Regions from separate parts of the Streptomyces gobitricini genome, predicted to be linked through region 1. Evidence: riboswitches for the same ligand, from Rfam matches in the RefSeq annotation. Region 1 holds a riboswitch; each other region holds the start of a gene.
The links. Region 1 has a riboswitch for cobalamin ahead of cobN (cobaltochelatase subunit CobN). Riboswitches for the same ligand answer to the same signal wherever they lie in the genome.
Positions count from the first base shown of each region.

Region 2: another riboswitch for cobalamin. It lies ahead of ABD347_RS16215 ((2Fe-2S)-binding protein); the one in region 1 lies ahead of cobN (cobaltochelatase subunit CobN).
Region 3: another riboswitch for cobalamin. It lies ahead of ABD347_RS27150 (ribonucleoside-diphosphate reductase subunit alpha); the one in region 1 lies ahead of cobN (cobaltochelatase subunit CobN).
Region 4: another riboswitch for cobalamin. It lies ahead of ABD347_RS01190 (SCO2321 family membrane protein); the one in region 1 lies ahead of cobN (cobaltochelatase subunit CobN).

Region 1 covers NZ_BAAASR010000001.1:164,755-169,132, reverse strand. Annotated here, with positions in the region: gene cobN (cobaltochelatase subunit CobN) at 1-1,650, opposite strand, end outside; cobalamin riboswitch at 1,687-1,816, opposite strand; gene ABD347_RS00695 (cobalamin biosynthesis protein CobG) at 1,828-3,018, shown strand; gene ABD347_RS00690 (precorrin-8X methylmutase) at 3,015-3,662, shown strand; gene ABD347_RS00685 (precorrin-2 C(20)-methyltransferase) at 3,659-4,378, shown strand, end outside.
Region 2 covers NZ_BAAASR010000018.1:172,066-176,443, reverse strand. Annotated here, with positions in the region: gene ABD347_RS16225 (FecCD family ABC transporter permease) at 1-100, opposite strand, end outside; gene ABD347_RS16220 (ABC transporter substrate-binding protein) at 97-1,137, opposite strand; cobalamin riboswitch at 1,168-1,349, opposite strand; cobalamin riboswitch at 1,497-1,666, shown strand; gene ABD347_RS16215 ((2Fe-2S)-binding protein) at 1,805-2,518, shown strand; gene ABD347_RS16210 (VOC family protein) at 2,650-2,997, opposite strand; gene ABD347_RS16205 (helix-turn-helix domain-containing protein) at 3,387-4,316, shown strand.
Region 3 covers NZ_BAAASR010000039.1:3,075-7,452, reverse strand. Annotated here, with positions in the region: gene ABD347_RS27150 (ribonucleoside-diphosphate reductase subunit alpha) at 1-1,510, opposite strand, end outside; cobalamin riboswitch at 1,649-1,771, opposite strand; gene ABD347_RS27145 (GNAT family N-acetyltransferase) at 1,825-2,328, opposite strand; gene ABD347_RS27140 (YbdD/YjiX family protein) at 2,411-2,635, opposite strand; gene ABD347_RS27135 (carbon starvation CstA family protein) at 2,632-4,378, opposite strand, start outside.
Region 4 covers NZ_BAAASR010000002.1:56,679-61,056, reverse strand. Annotated here, with positions in the region: gene ABD347_RS01200 (energy-coupling factor transporter transmembrane protein EcfT) at 1-40, opposite strand, end outside; gene ABD347_RS01195 (SCO2322 family protein) at 37-720, opposite strand; gene ABD347_RS01190 (SCO2321 family membrane protein) at 717-1,997, opposite strand; cobalamin riboswitch at 2,114-2,234, opposite strand; gene ABD347_RS01185 (hypothetical protein) at 2,653-3,213, shown strand; gene ABD347_RS01180 (TetR family transcriptional regulator) at 3,234-3,932, opposite strand; gene ABD347_RS01175 (glycosyltransferase family 4 protein) at 4,186-4,378, shown strand, end outside.

The sequences.
Region 1 (4,378 bases):
GTTCTTGCCGGGCAGCCACTCCAGGTTGCCGTGCTTGCCGAGGTGGACCATGGCGTCGGCGCCGAAGCCGCCGTCCTCGGCGCGGGCGGCGATCCAGCGGTAGGCGGCCAGGTAGTGGTGCGACGGCGGCAGGTCGGGGTCGTGGTAGATCGCGATCGGGTTCTCGCCGAAGCCGCGCGGCGGCTGGATGAGGATCAGCAGGTTGCCGCGCCGCAGGGCGGCGAGGACGATGTCGCCCTCCGGGTTGGCGGAGCGGTCGAGGAACATCTCGCCGGGCGGCGGGCCCCAGTGCCGCTCCACCTGCTCGCGCAGCTCCCCGGGGAGCGTGGCGTACCAGCGCTTGTAGTCGGCGGCCGGGATGCGGACCGGGTTCCTGGCCAGCTGCTCCTCGGTGAGCCAGTCCTGGTCGTGGCCGCCGGCCTCGATGAGGGCGTAGATGAGTTCGTCGCCGTCACCGGAGGCGAGGCCCGGGACGTCCTCGTCGCCGAAGTCGTACCCCTCCTCCCGCAGCCGGCGCAACAGCGCGACGGCGGAGGCGGGGGTGTCGAGGCCGACGGCGTTGCCGATGCGGGAGTGCTTGGTCGGGTACGCGGAGAGGACCAGCGCCAGGCGCTTGTCGGCGTTCGGGATGTGGCGCAGCCGGGCGTGGCGTACGGCGATCCCGGCGACGCGGGCGGCGCGCTCGGCGTCGGCGACGTACGCGGGCAGGCCGTCGGCGTCGATCTCCTTGAAGGAGAACGGCACGGTGATGAGGCGGCCGTCGAACTCGGGGACGGCGACCTGGCTGGCGGCGTCGAGCGGCGAGAGGCCCTCGTCGTTCTCCTCCCAGGCGGCGCGCGAGCCGGTCAGGCACAGGGCCTGGAGGATCGGCACGTCGAGCGCGGCGAGGGCGCCCGCGTCCCACGACTCGTCGTCACCGCCCGCCTGCGCCTCGGCCGGCTTGGTGCCACCGGCGGCGAGGACGGTGGTGATGACCGCGTCGGCCGTCCGCAGGCTCTCCAGCAGCTCCGGCTCGGGGGCGCGGAGGGAGGCCACGTAGAGCGGGAGGGCCTGGCCGCCCGCGTCCTCGATGGCGTCGCAGAGGGTGTCCACGAAGGCGGTGTTGCCGCTCATGTGGTGGGCGCGGTAGTACAGGACGGCGACCGTGGGACCGATGGTGGTGCGGGCGGTCCGCTCCAGCGGGCCCCAGGTGGGGGCGGCGGCCGGCGGCTCGAAGCCGTGGCCGGTGAGCAGGACGGTGTCGGAGAGGAAGCGGGCGAGCTGCTCCAGGTTGTCCGGGCCGCCGTGGGCGAGGTAGGCGTGCGCCTCGGCCGCGATGCCGATCGGGACGGTGGAGGTCTCCATCAGCTGGGCGTCGGGGGCCTGTTCGCCGGTGAGGACGACGAGCGGCTTGCCGGTCTCACGGAGGGCCTGGAGGCCTTCCTCCCAGGCGCGGATGCCGCCGAGGAGGCGTACGACGACGAGGTCGGCGCCGTCGAGGAGGCCGTCCAGGTCCTGGACGGGGAGCCGGGCGGGGTTGGCGAACCGGTACTCCACGGGGCCGCCGGCCGCGCGGGCGCTGAGCAGGTCGGTGTCGGAGTGCGACAGCAGCAGGATCGTCGTGGCGGGCGCCGGGGCGGGCGCCGTCTCGGGCGTGGTCGCGTGCGTCATGACGTGCGCAGGCCTTCCTCGGGGTGTCCGCGCCCCGGGTGGTCGTAGGACGGCGGGAGTTCCTGACTCGTCCGGTTCCGGCCGGACTCACAGTGGCGGGACCGCGCCGGATTCTCACCGGGCTTCCTCCCTAGGGCCCTGGGACCCTGTGCCGTCTGCATAGTAGAGGCTGCGCGTATGCTCGCCGCCATGCCGCCCAGCTCACCAAACCCCCAGGACCGGGGTGAAGCGCACATACGGGACCGTGTCCGCGAGCGCGGTGACGCGTGCCCCGGCGCACTCCGGCTGCACCGGGCCGACGACGGATCGCTCGCCCGGCTCCGGGTTCCCACCGGCGTGCTGACGCCCCGTCAAGTGACCGTACTGGCCGACGCGTCGGACCGTCTGGGCGACGGGCACCTCTCCCTCACCTCGCGCGGCAACGTGGAGTTGAGGGGCCTCGGCGACGGCTGCGGAGCCGGGCTGGCGGACCTGCTGCGCGAGGCGGGCCTGCTGCCGTCCGAACGGCACGAGCGGGTACGGAACATGGTCGTCTCGCCGCTCGCCGGGCCGGGTGTGCAGGGGTGGGCCGCCCGCCTGGACGCGCTCCTGTGCGCCGAGGACTGGACGACGGAACTCTCCGGCCGCTTCCTGTTCGCCGTGGACGACGGACGGGGCGACGTGGCGGGGCTGGCCGCCGATGTGACGTTGCTCGCAGCCCCCCACGGCGGCGCCCTGCTGCACGTCGCGGACCGGACCTGGCGGGTCGCCCCCGCCGACGCGCCCCGCGCCGCGCTCGCGGCGGCCGGGGCGTTCCTCGCCGCCGCGCGGCGGGCGGGCACGGGCGCGTGGCGGGTGCGGGAGCTGCCGGCGGGGCAGGACGTGGACGTGACGGAGCACCTGCGGCGGGCGGCGGTCGCGGCCGAGCCCGTACCGGAGGCCGCCCTCCCGGCCGGCGGGCCGCCCCCGCCCGGGGTGATCGGCGACGGCACGGTGTCCGTCCTGGCCCGCCTCGGCCGGGTGAGCTCGGCCCAGTTCCGCGCGCTGCTGCCCGCCGAGGAGGTACGGGTCACCCCGTGGCGCGGCTTCGTACTGCCGGGCCTCGCCGGGCGGGCGGCGGCCGAGGAGCGGCTGCGCGCCCTCGACGGCGCCGGGTTCATCACCCGTACCGACTCCCCCTGGACCGGGGTCACCGCGTGCACCGGACGCCCCGGCTGCGCCAAGTCCCTGTCCGACGTACGGGCGGACGCGCGGCCCCGCGAGGGTGCGCTGCCCGTCCACTGGTCGGGGTGCGCCCGCCGGTGCGGCCACCCGCAGGGCGCGTGGACCGACATGGTCGCGACCGGCGAGGGCGCGTACCAGATGACCGTACAAGGACCGACGAAATGAGCGAGAGCAGAGTGTTCGACTACGAGAAGGACGGCGCGGAGATCTACCGCCAGTCCTTTGCCACGATCCGCGCCGAGGCGGATCTCGCGGGCCTGCCGGCCGACGTCAGCCAGGTCGCCGTGCGGATGATCCACGCCTGCGGCATGGTCGACCTCGTCCGCGACCTGGCGTACACGCCGGACGTCGTGGCCCGCGCCCGTGAGGCGCTGCGCGCCGGCGCGCCGATCCTGTGCGACGCGCGGATGGTCGCCAGCGGCGTCACCCGCAAGCGGCTGCCCGCGGACAACGACGTGGTCTGCACGCTCTCCGACCCGTCCGTCCCGGCGCTCGCCGCCGAGCTCGGGACGACGCGCAGCGCCGCCGCGCTGGAGCTGTGGCGCGACCGGCTGGAAGGGGCGGTCGTCGCGGTCGGCAACGCCCCGACCGCGCTCTTCCGCCTCCTGGAGATGATCGAGGCCGGCGCGCCCCGCCCGGCGGCGGTCATCGGCATACCGGTCGGGTTCATCGGGGCGGCCGAGTCCAAGGACGCCCTGGCGGCCTTCCCGGGCCTCGAGCACCTGGTGGTGCGCGGGCGGCGGGGCGGCAGCGCGATGGCGGCGGCCGCGATCAACGCGATCGCCCACGAGGCGGAGATCCAGGCATGAGCGGAAAGCTGTACGGCGTGGGGCTCGGCCCCGGCGACCCGAACCTGATGACGGTCGCGGCGGTCAAGGCCATCGCGGCCGCCGACGTGATCGCGTACCACTCGGCGCGGCACGGGCGTTCCATCGCCCGCTCCATCGCGGCCGAGCACATTCGCGAGGACCACGTCGAAGAGCGCCTGATGTACCCGCTGACGGTCGAGACCACCGACCATCCGGGCGGCTACCGGGGCGCGCTGAACGACTTCTACGAGGAGGCGTCGGCGCGGCTGGCCGCCCACCTGGACGCGGGCCGCACGGTCGCCGTCCTCGCCGAGGGCGACCCGCTGTTCTACGGCTCCTACCAGCACATGCACAAGCGGCTGGCGCACCGTTACGACACCGAGGTCATCCCGGGCGTCACCTCGGTGAGCGCGTCGGCGGCGCGCCTGGGCAAGCCCCTGTGCGAGGCGGAGGAGATCCTGACGATCATCCCCGGCACGCTGCCGGAGGAGGAGCTCACCGCCCGCCTGGCGGCCACCGACTCGGCGGTCGTCATGAAGCTGGGCCGCACCTTCCCGGCGGTACGGCGCGCCCTGGAGCGGGCCGGGCGCCTGGAGGACGCGCACTACGTGGAGCGGGCCACGATGGCAGGCGAGCGGACGGGCGCCCTGGCGGACGTCGACCCCGAGTCGGTGCCGTACTTCTCCGTGGCGGTGCTGCCGTCGCGCGTCGACTCC
Region 2 (4,378 bases), on a different contig from region 1:
CCAGAACCAGGGCGAAAGGAGCACGCCGTGGCCCTGGTGCGTCGCTCCTGCCGACGGACGCGGAGCGGGAGGCCGCCTCGGCCGGCGCGGTCGCCGTCACCGGAACCGCTCGGGGTGGAGCGCGCGTGCGAGGCCCTCGACCGCGTACGGCGGGCGGACGCCGATCAGGGTCGCGGTCAGCGGCAGTACGACGAAGCGCTTGTTCCTGATGGCGGGGACGTCGGCGAGAGCCGGCAGGGAGAGCAGGAACTTCTTCTTCTGCTCGACGCTTCCGGCGCCCGCGTAGTCGTAGATCGCGATGACCTCGGGCTTCCGGGCGACGACCTGCTCCCAGGACGCGTCGCCGAAGACGTCGTCGAGGTCGGCGAAGACGTTCCGTCCGCCGGCGAGCCTGATGATCTCGGTGCCGAGGCTCTTGCCGCCGGCGGTGAACGCCGCCTTGTCACCGCTGTCGTAGACGAACACCGGCACGGCCGGCGCACCCTTCACGGCCGCCGCCGCCCTGTCGACGCGGCCCCGGAGGTCGGCCACCAGCCGGTCGGCCCGCTCCGGCACCCCGAACACGGAGCCGATCGTGCGGATCTCGTCGTAGGTGTCCTTCATCGACACTTGCTTCTTGCCGCAGTACTCCCGGTTCAGGTAGGTGTCGATGCCGGCGTCCGCGAACGCCGTGCGCGACCGCCCCTCGTTCTCGGCGAACGCGCTGCCGTAGCCGCCGTAGACGAAGTCGGGCTCGGCGTCGAGGACGGTCTCGAAGGACGGCTCCTTCTTCGCCAGTTCGGGGACCGCCTCGTAGTCCTTTCTCAGGTGCGGAAGGACTGCCGAGTCGGGGAACGCCGTGCCGACCAGCCGGTCCTTCAGCCCGAGGGCCAGCATCAGCTCGGCGGGGTGCTGGTGGATGGTGACCACACGGGCGGGCGGCTTCCGGTAGGTGGTGCTGGTGCCGCAGTTGTCGACGGTGACCGGGAAGCCCTTGACCGGTGACGACTCCGCCTTCGGCCGGTGCCCGGAACCGGTGCCCGCGGCGCAGCCGGCCAGCAGGGCGGTGGACAGGGCGAGCGAGACGGCCGCGGCGCGCAGGGCGCGGCGGCGGGAAACGGGCGGGGGAGAGACAGGACGGGGCGTGCCGTCGTACACGTAAAGCCTCCTGGGGAGTCCGCGCTCCTCGGAACGGGCCCGCGACAGGCCAGTGTCCTGACTCCCGGATCGACGTTCCCCCCGCCTTCCCGCGCGGTGCGCAGTGGCGTACTGAAGGGGTGCACTCCCCGGTCACAGTGGCGGGACCGTGCCGGAATCGCACCGGCTTCCTGTCTCCCGTCGCGGTGATGACCAGATGATCTTACGTAAATGTGGCGGACGGGTGAAAGGGCGCATGGCCGGAACCGTGCGCCCCTGGGAAGGTGCCACCCGCCACGACAGGGCCATGGCCGCCGTCGGCCTGTTTCTGGCCGTAGCGGTGGAAAGCCCTGGCGCGGTATACGGCCCGTCTGGGATCCTGCCACCTGGCCCGCGACGGCGGAACGAGGAAGCCGGTGGGAATCCGGCACGGTACCGCCACTGTGAAGGGGGAGCGAACCCGCCACGGTCACCGTCCCCCAGGGGCTGGGAAGACCGGGGGAGCGTCGATCCCGAGTCAGGAGACTCACGCCGTCGCACCCCGACGTACCGGGGCGGATCTCCCCGAGAGAGGACGGTGGCACCTGTGTGCCCACCCCCACCCTCTTCCGCGCGCCCCGGCGTCACCCGCGTCACCGGCGCGCCACCCCCGGCACGGCCACTACCCGGCCCGCACGGTGCGCAGACGGTGACCGACGGCACGCTCGTCAGGGTCGCCGCCGTCGGCCCCTACTTCGCCGTGTCCAGCGGCCCACGTGCCGACGCCGGCGACTTCCGGCCGTTCACCGCGCTCCACCACGACCCGGCGCCCTTGGCGGCGTACGTGGCGGAGACGGCCCGCCGGCTCGGCACCGACCAGCGGCGCGTCGCGGCCTCGACGCTCCACATCGGCACGGCCGCCCGCCTGTGGTCCGTCGCGCTCGCCACGGCCACACTGACCGGCCGGGCCACGGACCTGACACCCGAGCGGGTGTGGTGGCGCACCCCGGAGTCCGGCCCGATCGAGCTCTGGCTTCCGCAGGTGCCCGCCGCGACCGCCGGGGACCTGCCCGCCGCGCTGTACGAGACCGTCGTCGTACGGCATCTGCTGCCGCTGGGCGACGCCCTCCGGCGGGACTTCGGCCTTTCGCCCAGGATCCTGCACGGCAACACCGCCTCCGCGCTCGTCGGCGCCGTACGGGTGCTGCTCGCCCGCGTCCCGGACGCCCCGCGGTCACCGCTCCCGGTCGCCGCCGCCCTGCTGGCGCGGGAACCGCTCGCGAGTGCGGGCGTCCTCACCGTCGACCCCCTCGCCTACCGCCGCAACAGTTGCTGCCTCTACTACCGGGTCCCTGGGAACGGATTCTGCGGCGACTGCGTGCTCGAAGGCGAGAGGCCGCGGCACGGAAGCGGCGGTTCATGACGGCACCGCGTCAGGGCCGGCAGTCAACCAGGATCCAGCCCTGACCAACCACCTTCAGCCAAGATCGGTTGCGGGACAACTCTTGACAGATGGCAGTGACCAGCACCTTCACCAGGGTGCGGGAGAGGCTGTCAGCGGTGGCCCAGCACATTGACCACCCGTCCGCTGGGATCGCGGACGAAGAACCGCCGTACGCCCCACTCCTCATCCTGTAGGGGGTGCAGGATCTCCGCACCGCTCTGCCGCATGACCGCGTAAGCCGCATCCACGTCGTCCACCTCGACGCTCATGTCGGCGGTGACAGGCGCGGTCTTGTCACTGGTCATGACGCTGACCTGCGCTGCCGGGACGGACGGGGAGGCGAGCGTCATGATCCAGCCGTGGTTCATGACCTCCTCGAAGCCCAGCAGGCCATAGAACTCCCGGCTCTCCTGCGCAGCCTCCGACTGGATGTTGGGCACGACACGGCGAACAGCCATCGATGACTCCGATCGAGAACAAACGTGTCTCTGGTCTCCCCAGAAGTACTACGGCACGTCCGTCGCCGCACCCACTTTCGATGCGGCCCTGGTCCCTGGCGTGCTCCGGCACGACGGTGGACTCCCGGGGCGGAGGCTTCCCCGGGCCGGCTGTTCACGCTGTCGCCGGCGCCCATGGTGGCGGCGTGGACGGCGAGTGCGGGGCGGGGACACCGGCCGGCGTACCGCGCGGCACTGGTCTGCCCGGGGCATCGCCGGGGGCAAATTACACGGTCACAGTCCGTTTCTGCCGTCCTCGGATCCGGCGGCACGGCGGGTGATCAACAGTCGGTGCGGCATGCCAACCTGCTGGCGGTACAGAGTGGATCGGAGCAGGAGGTACACCGCCGGTGGCGGCGAACAGCAATCCCACCGTCAGGGGACGGCGCCTGGGAGCGGAGTTGCGGCGGCTCCGTCTGGCCAGCGGCCTGACCGGTACGCAGGTGGCGGCGCGCTTACTGATCTCCCAGGCCAAGGTCAGTCACATGGAGACCGGCCGCCGTGCCGTCAGCGCCCGTGATGTGCGAGATCTGTGCCGGCTCTACGGGGTCACCGACCAGGGTGTCGTCGACTTCCTGATGGAGCTGGCCAGGGAGTCGGGCCGGCAGGGCTGGTGGTACGCCTACGGCGACATCCCCCACAGCGTGTATGTCGGCCTGGAGGCGGAGGCCGCCTCCATCCGTACCTACGAGCCCATGGTGGTCCCGGGCCTGCTGCAGACTCCCGCCTACGCGGCCGCGGTCATCGACGAGACGATCCCCCAGGTCACTGTCGAACAGTCCGCCGCTCGTCTGAAGGTCCGGCTCCGCCGTCAGCACCGGATCTACGACCCCGCCCGTCGCCTGAGTCTGTGGGCCGTGCTGGACGAGTCGACCCTGCGGCGCGTCGTCGGCAGCCGGGAGATCATGCGCGAGCAACTGGAGCACCTGCACGCACTGAGCACCGAGCCGCACATCACCGTGCAGGTCCTCCCGCACGCGGCGGGCGCCCACCCCGGACTCCTGGGACAGTTCTCCCTCCTGTGCTTTCCCGACAACCGTCAGACAGTGGTCTACCTGGAGAAGTTCACCAGCGACCTCTACCTGGAGAAACCGTCCGACGTCCGGCACTACAGCACGACGTACGCCCACCTCCAGGCCCAGGCGCTCAGCCCGGAGCACACCAGGGACCTGCTCGCCGACACCATCAAGCTCCACACCTCATCGGCGCCGGCCGGCGACAGTCCGGCTCCCGGCCACCTCGCTGCTTCGCCCTCCAAGAGCAGGACGCACGGCGGCTGACGCACGGTGGTGACCGAGCCGTGGACACCGCCGCGGAGATCCAGCAAACGACCCTTTCACCG
Region 3 (4,378 bases), on a different contig from region 1:
GCCACCTGGCGTTGGAGCGCCCGGCCTGCTCGGTCGGGTAGAAGTTGATGTCGACGACCCGGTCGAGGAAGGTGACGGCCGTGCGGACGGTCTCGTCCAGCCGCTCCCAGTCCATCGAGTCACCGGACACGAAGGCGCCCAGGTTCACCGAACCCAGGTTGCAGACGGCGGTCTCACCGTCGTCCGTGACCTCCAGGATCTCGGTGCACAGGTTGGACGAGTGGACCGTGTGGCCCGGCTCGGCGGTCTGGTTGGCCGTACGGTTCGAGGCGTCCTTGAACGTCATCCAGCCGTTGCCGGTCTGGGCCAGCGTCCGCATCATCCGGCCGTACAGCTCGCGCGCCGGCATCGTCTTGCGGGCCAGCCCCCCGGCCTCGGCGGCGCGGTACGCGGCGTCGAACTCCTCGCCCCACAGGTCGACCAGCTCCGGCACGTCGGCCGGCGAGAACAGCGACCACTCGGCGTCGGCGTTGACGCGGCGCATGAACTCGTCCGGGATCCAGTGCGCCAGGTTGAGGTTGTGCGTACGGCGGGCGTCCTCGCCCGTGTTGTCGCGCAGCTCCAGGAACTCCTCGATGTCCGCGTGCCACGTCTCCAGGTACACCGCCGCCGCGCCCTTGCGCCGCCCGCCCTGGTTCACGGCCGCCACGGAGGCGTCCAGCGTCTTGAGGAACGGCACGATGCCGTTGGAGTGCCCGTTGGTGCCGCGGATCAGCGAACCGCGCGCCCGGATGCGGGAGTACGACAGGCCGATGCCGCCCGCGTGCTTGGAGAGCCGCGCGACCTGGTGGTAGCGGTCGTAGATGGAGTCCAGCTCGTCCAGGGGCGAGTCCAGCAGGTAGCACGACGACATCTGCGGGTGGCGCGTGCCGGAGTTGAACAGAGTGGGGGAGGAGGGGAGGTACTCCAGCCGGCTCATCAGCCGGTACAGCGCCTCGACCTCGCCCAGCGCGCGCGCCGAGTCGTCCTCGGCCAGCCCGGCCGCCACCCGCAGCATGAAGTGCTGCGGCGTCTCGATCACCTTGCGGGTGATGGGGTGCCGGAGCAGGTAGCGGGAGTAGAGCGTCCGCAGCCCGAAGTAGCCGAACCGGTCGTCGCCGGCCGGGTCGACAGCCGCGTCCATCCGGTCCGCGTGCAGCGTCACGAACGCGGCCGTACGGTCCGCGATCAGACCCTCCCGGTGACCCACGGCCACCGACGCCGAGAACGACACCGCGCCCTGCCCGGCCGCCTCCTCCGCGATGGTCCGGGTCAGCAGCCGCGCCGCGAGCCGGGAGTACGCCGGGTCCTCGGAGATGAGCCCGGCGGCCGCCTCGGTGGCGAGCTCGCGCAACTCGGCCTCGTCCGAACCGGCGTGCCGGCCCCGCAGGGCGGCGGCGGCGACCCGGCCGGGGTCGGTGTCGGACAGATCGGCGGTCAGATCGGTCAGGGTCCGCAGCAGTACGGTCCCGGGTCCGTCGTCTCCGTGGCTCTCGATCGCTGAAACCGGACCGGCTGGCGCGATGGTCACGTGGGGGCTCTCCCTCGCTCGGCTCGGGGCCACCGGCGGAGCGGGCAGGGGAGCGGGCACGCCCGGGCACAGGGCGTGGAGCACCGCGTCCACCGGCCCATTCCGCGAGGCCCGGACGTCTGGGCACCCGGTCCGGAGGGTCCGGGTGCGCTGTCGGCAGGTCTTCGGACTCGTACGTACACAAAGGCACACCAACACACCGTTGCGGGACAGTTCCGGATTTCCACCGGATTCCCCTGCGGCGACAGCGAGCACGAGCATACATGTGGGGGGCGGCTGTTGAGTCACCCCCCACATGTTGTGTCTTCCGTGGCTCAGAACTCCAGCGCGTAGGTGGAGAGCGTCACGCCCGGAGTGGGCTGCCAGTCCCGTTCGGGGGTCCGGACGAACCCCAGCCGGTCATGGATCCGGTGCGCCGCCCGCATGGACGCCCGCGTGGACAGCACCAGCCGCGCGCACCCCTCCACCTCCCGGGCCCGCTCCACACACGCCCGTACGAGCGCCTCGCCCGCGCCCCGCCGACGCGCCTCCCGTGCCACCGCCAGCATCCCGAGCTCCGCCTCCCCGGCCCGCGCGAGGCCGGCCCACGGGCCGCCGCCCTCCGCGACGAACGTCACCCCGCCGAGCACCCGTCCGTCCTCCCCGACCGCGACCAGCACCTCCGCCTCCGCGGCCCGCCGGGGCACGTCCCGCAGCTCGATGAGGTACTCGTCGCTCTCCCCGAAGGCCAGCAACCCGTCGCCGAGATAGGCCTGGGCCGTGACCTCGGCGAGCGCCCGGTGTTCCTCCGGCCGTACCGGCCTGATGGTGATGTCCATGGTCCGAGTGTGGAGGGGTACGGCGACGGGCCGCCGCATTTCCGTCCCCGGAAACACGGCGGCCCGTCGTGCGGTCACCCGCTCAGCAGCAGCGGAACCCGTCGCGGGGGTCCACCTCCCGCGCGTCGGTGCGCCTGCGCTCGAACTCGCGGCGGGTCATGACCTCGGCGCCGGGATCGCGGGAGCGGGTGTGGGCGACGTACTTGTCGTACGTGGCCTCGCCGGACACCTCGCGGACGTACCAGCGGACCCAGGCCGCCGCGCGCCGCAGCCGGCCGCCCGGCCCCCCGGCCGCCGCGGGGCTCACCTGGAGCCGGCCCCGGCCGGTACGCCGTCACCGCTGCCGCCGTCCTTGGGGACGCCGCCCTCGGGGCCGAGCCCGGCCGCGGCCAGCTCGGCCTTCTCCGCCGCGGTGGGGAACAGTCCGGCCGGAGCGATGATCCGGGACTCGGTGTACGGGGCCTCCGAGAGCTTGATGCCGGCGGGCCGGGTGACGGCCCGGTAGCAGACCCGTCCCGCGTCGGCGATCACCACGATGATGAGGAGGGCGAAGAGGGCGGAGAGGATCCCGTCGATCGTGGAGTTGGTGACGACGGTGTGCATCTCGTCCATCGACTTGGCGGGGGGCAGCACCTGCCCGGAGTCGATGCCCGCCTGGTACTTCTCGCGCTGGGCGAAGAAGCCCACCCGGGGATCGCCCGAGAAGATCTTCTGCCAGCTGGCGGTGAGGGTGACGGCCACGTCCCAGGCGAGCGGCACCCCGGTGACCCACGCCCACTTCAGGCGGCCGGACTTGACCAGCAGGGTCGTACAGACGGCCAGCGCCACGGCGGCCAGCAACTGGTTGGCGATGCCGAACAGCGGGAACAGCTGGTTGATGCCGCCCAGCGGGTCGTGCACACCGACCCAGAGGAAGTAGCCCCAGCCGCCGACGACGACCGCGCTGGCGAACCAGACGCCGGGCTTCCAGCTGACCTGCTTGAACGGCTTGTAGACGTTGCCGAGCATGTCCTGGAGCATGAAGCGGCCCACGCGGGTGCCGGCGTCCACCGTGGTCAGGATGAACAGCGCCTCGAACATGATGGCGAAGTGGTACCAGAACGCCTTCATGGCGGTACCGCCGACGACGGCGGAGAAGATCTCCGCCATGCCGAGGGCGAAGGTCGGCGCGCCACCGGTCCGGGACAGCAGCGACGCCTCCTCGACGTCCGCCGCGGCCTTCGCCAGCTGGTCGGGGGAGATGGTGAAGCCGAAGTTGGACACCGCCTCGGAGGCCGACTGCACCGTCGTCCCCACCACGCCGCTCGGCGAGTTGATGGCGAAGAAGAGCCCCGGGTCGATGATGGACGCCGTGATCATCGCCATGACGGCGACGAAGGACTCGGTGAGCATGGCCCCGTACCCGATCATCCGGATCTGGGTCTCCTTCTGGACCATCTTCGGGGTGGTGCCCGAGGAGACCAGGGAGTGGAAGCCGGAGAGCGCGCCGCAGGCGATGGTGATGAAGACGAACGGGAACATCGACCCGGCGAAGACCGGACCGTCCCCGCGGCTCGCGAAGTCGGTGACGGCCGGCATCTTCAGGGTCGGCAGGGCGACGAAGACGCCGACGGCGAGCAGCGCGATGGTGCCGACCTTCATGAAGGTCGAGAGGTAGTCGCGGGGAGCCAGCAGCAGCCACACCGGCAGGACGGAGGCGAGGAAGCCGTACACGATCATCCAGATGACCAGGGTGCCCGGCTCCAGGGTGAAGGTGTCGGCGAGGGAGGACTCGGCGACCCAGCCGCCCGCGACGATGGCCAGGAGCAGCAGCGCGACGCCGATGACGGAGACCTCGGTGACCCTGCCGGGGCGCAGCACCCGCAGATAGACGCCCATGAACAGGGCGATCGGGATGGTCATGCCGATGGAGAAGACACCCCAGGGGGAGTGCGCCAGGGCGTTGACGATGACCAGGGCCAGCACGGCCAGCAGGATGATCATGATGGCGAAGACCGCGATCAGCGCGGCGGCCCCGCCGAAGGGACCGATCTCGTCGCGGGCCATCTGG
Region 4 (4,378 bases), on a different contig from region 1:
AGCGGTTCGCCTCGGGAGCGCGCGGGTTCAGCGGGTTCATCGGCGACGGCGGCGGGCCTGCCACACGGCGGCGGCGCCCAGGACCGTGACGGCGGCCACTCCGGCGACCACCCCGACGGACGGCCCCGGTTCGGGGTCCGTGACGGGGCGGGACCCGGACGAAGGTGCCGGGGACGGTGCCGGGGACGTGGCCGGGCCCGGTCCGCCGGGAGCCGACGACACCCGCTCCCCGCAGCCCGTCCTCGGGTAGCCGGCGATCGCGCACAGCAGCGCCTGGCTGTCGTACCGCAGCGGCTTCGCCACCGCCGCGAGGGCCTCCGCGCCGGTCGCGTCGGTCCGTACCCGCGCGCACGCCGTCCGCGGCGCGGGCGGCGGGCCGGTGCCCTCGGCCGCGTCCGCGACCGTACCGAAGTCGATGACGACGGCGACCCGCTTGGTGCCGTCCTCCGCGGGTGTCGCCCCGCAGATCGCGGCGAAATCGGGTGCCCGGCGAGGCTGTTGGGCGTCCTGCGAATCGGCGCTCACGGCGAACCGGTAACCGTTGACGTCACCGTCGGCGGGCCGGGCGGTGGCCGGCCCCAGCGTGGCGTACGTCCACCCGCCGCCCCCGCTCTCCCAGAACGACCAGTAGCGGTAGCCGGCCGCCCCGGCCGTCCCGGGGAGGCCGAGCAGCACGGCGCAGACCGTGAGGAGCAGGACCGGGAACCGTGCGCGCGTCACGGCTGCCGGTTCCGCTTGCGGCCGCTGAGCAGGAAGCCGATGCCCGCGCCGGCCACCAGGAGGATGGCGACGGCCGGCCAGACGTCGAAGCCCGGGTCCTCCTCCTCGGTCCTGTCCTCCGGCCTCTCCTCCAGGGGCAGCGACTTCGGCGCCGGTCCGGTCGCGTTGAGCCGCTGTACGAGGTCGACGCCGCCGAAGTCGCGGGCGTCCGCGCCCACCGCGTGGGCGGCGAGGACGAGCTGGGCGTAGGCGGCGGGGCCGCTCTCCTCGGCCCAGGCCGCGGAGTTCCGCTTCAGCCACTCCAGGGCGCGGGTCGCCGTGTCGATGTGCCCGGCCGCGCCGAGGGCGATGACGGCGTCGGCCGTGTTGCCGAAGTCCGGCCGGGGCGCGGTGGTGGCGGCGCCCGGCATCGGCGGCAGATCGAGGTGGCCGGTGCCCGCCAGGGTGCCGACCAGATGGGCGGCGCCGTTGCGGGCGGCACGCTCCACACTCGGTTTGTCCCCTGCCGCGCAGGTCGGCTTCTGCTCCGGCCTCGCCCCCCGCGTCTGGAGGTCCTTGCCGAGCCCGGCGAGCACGGCGGCGGCGGTGGCGTCGTCGTTCGCGACGAGCGCGCCGGTCTTCGCGTCGGGCTGGTAGGCGAAGGCGCCCGCGCCCGCCTTGGCGTCGCAGGGGATCGCGAGGCCGAGCAGCGTGTCGTAGGGCGTCTTGCCGCCGCTGGACCGGATGTCGCCGGGCCGGTGGCCGGTCGCGGCGAGGGCGCTGACGACGATCGACGTGGAGTTGGCGTCGCTGGGCGCGCCGGGGTTGTAGCCCCAGCCGCCGTCCTCGTTCTGCACGCCCTTCAGCCAGGCGGCGCCCGCGCCCATGGCCTTGCTGACCGGGTCGGTGCCGGGCTCGGCGGCCTCCGGCTTGTCGACGCCGGACAGGGCCTGGACGGCGACGGCGGTGGCGTTGGTGTCCAGCGGTGTCTTCGGGTCGCAGGTCCTGGCCGGATCGGGGCGGTAGGAGGCGAAGCCGCCGCTGTCGCACTGCTGGTCCAGCAGCCAGTCCACCGCCTTGCGGTTCGGTTCGACGCCCGCCACCTGCTGGGCCATGAAGGCGAGCGACTGCCGCCACACACCGTCGTAGGCCGGGTCCTTGGTGCCGTACAGACCGGCCGGGACGACGGGGGAGGGGGCCGGTGACGGCGCCGCGTGGGCGGCCGGGGAACCGCCGGACAGCAGGACGGCGGCCGCGGCGAGCGCGGCGGCGCCGTGGCGTACGCGAACGGTGGTCATGGCTTGGGGCGGCCTCTCCTGCGGGGGCCGGGCACCGGCACGCGAAAAGGCACCAGGCTCCGGCCCCGTATTCCTCGACGGTGCCGGCCACCGGGCGCTGGGTCCCGATGACGCGAGCCGAACACGTGCTCGTGCGGGGCATTCCGGCTCACCGCCGGACGGCGGTCTCACGGCTGCGTGGTCAGCGCCGGATTCGCACCGGCTTCCCCCCGTACGGGCATGATGACGACGCGCTCACTCTACCGGCGGGTCAGGACGGCTCACACGCGACGTACGTCACGGGGCCGCTGCCCGGGTATGGCCCCGGCGCGCCCCGGTGAGCGGCTCGCCGGACGCGATCTCCCGGTCGGGCAGGGCGGGCCGCGCGGGGGGTGCGGCGGACCCGCCGGGCGGCGCGGACCGACCGGAGCGGGCGATGCGCGGAGCGGGGCGAGGGGCCGGGACGGACGCCGACGAGGGGCCCTGGCGGCGGTGGAGGGGCCCCGGGGAGGCGGCCGCCCCGCCCGGCGAAGCGCCGAATGAGCGGCGAAGGGACGGCACGCGGAGCCCGTCGTCGCGCGGGCCGGCCCTTCCTCTGCGAAGCTCGATCCTGATCACGGGGGCATGGGGCCCGCGTGCACAGCGGATTGGGGTATTCGTGCGCAAGGCGATTGCGGTGTCCCCTGCTCGAGCGAAGTCGGGAGGTTGGGGGAGGGCGGCCGCGGCCGCCGGTGTGGTGCTGCTGGTCGCGGGCTGCGGCGGCGGTTCCGACAAGGAGACGGGGACCCCCGCGCCCCCGTCCGGCGCCACGGCCCCGGTGGGGGCGGGTGCGGAGGCCGAGGCCGGTGGCGGCCCGGACGCCGCCGCGGTGACCGAGGAGATCTCGGCCGCGGCCACGGCTGCGGGCTTCACCGAGGAGCCCTCCGACGAGGACGTGCCCCCGGCCCTCAAGCCCTGCATGGTCTCCTGGCAGGTCGACGACGAGAAGGTCACCGACTCCGAGAAGTCCTACGACGACACGGTCGCGGCGCTCGCCAGGAGCGGCTGGAAGGAGTCGCAGAAGTTCGACCACAAGGGCTCGGTCATCACGTCGCTGGACAAGGGCGGCTGGACGGTGAAGGCGAGCCACCACGGTCAGGGCGGCTTTCTGACGGTCTCGTTCGTCGCCACCGACAACGGACCGGAATGCGAGAAGCTCTTCAAGGAAGACCTGGAGAAGAACAAGAACGCGCGGTAACCGTCCGCCGCGCCGACCGGTCAGACCGAGCCGGACGCCCCGGCCCCGGCCGCGTCTCCGTACCCCGCCCCGTCTCCGTGCCCGGCCTCGCTTCCGGCCCCGGCAGCGGCGCCGGGCGTGTCCGGGGACGTCAGGTCGATCAGGCGGCACACCGTCTCGATGTCGGTCCGCACCTGGGCGATCGACGCCCGTCCGGACAGCCAGGTGATCAGTGCCGAGTGCCAGGTGTGCTCGATCACCCGCACGGCGGAGAGCTGCTGCGGCGTCGGGCGCTCCAGCCCCGTCGCCTCCAGGATGATCGCCGTCGTCTGCCGCGAGACGGTGTCCACCTCCGGGCTCACGCCGCGGTCCGCGAACGTCAGTGCCCGCACCATCGCGTCCGCGAGGTGCGGCTCGCGCTGGAGGGCGCGGAAGGCGCGCATCAGGGTCTCGGCGACCCGCTCCGAGGCGGCCTCACCGGCCGGGGGCCGCTTGCGCAGCGTCGTGTGCAGGTGGTCCAGCTGGTCCTGCATGGTGGCGACCAGCAGATGGATCTTGGACGGGAAGTACCGGTACAGCGTGCCCAGGGCGACCCCCGCCGCCTCGGCGACCTCGCGCATCTGGACCGCGTCGAAGCCGCCCCGGCCGGCCAGCTGCGCGCTGGCGTGGAGGATTCGGCGGCGGCGCGCCTCCTGGCGCTCGGTGAGCGGTGGCGACGCCGGTCTGACTTCCGCTGTCATGGGTCCCGTTCCGTTGTTCCGTTCCATGGCGTGCCGGTGTGCGGGCGTGCTGGTGTGCGGGCCGCCCGGTCGGCGTGCGGACGGGCCGGTACCGCCGGGCGCCCGCCGTGTCGTGAATCACCCGGAGCGGCCCTCACAGCGGCGCTACCTGCCGGTAGATTCGAAGCTCCTTGAACCACCAAGTCTGAAACTTGTTCTAGATTAGCGCGACCGGTTACGCTCCGGCGAAACGCAAGGCAGAAGGGGGCCGCGAGTGACCGCTGAGGCCATAGAGGCAGGCCCCCGCGGCGGTGGCACCGAGGGCGGTGACGCCCCGCTGCGCATCGCGCTCCTCACGTACAAGGGCAACCCGTTCTGCGGCGGGCAGGGCGTCTACGTACGCCACCTCTCCCGCGAACTGGCCCGCCTCGGGCACAGCGTCGAGGTGATCGGCTCCCAGCCCTACC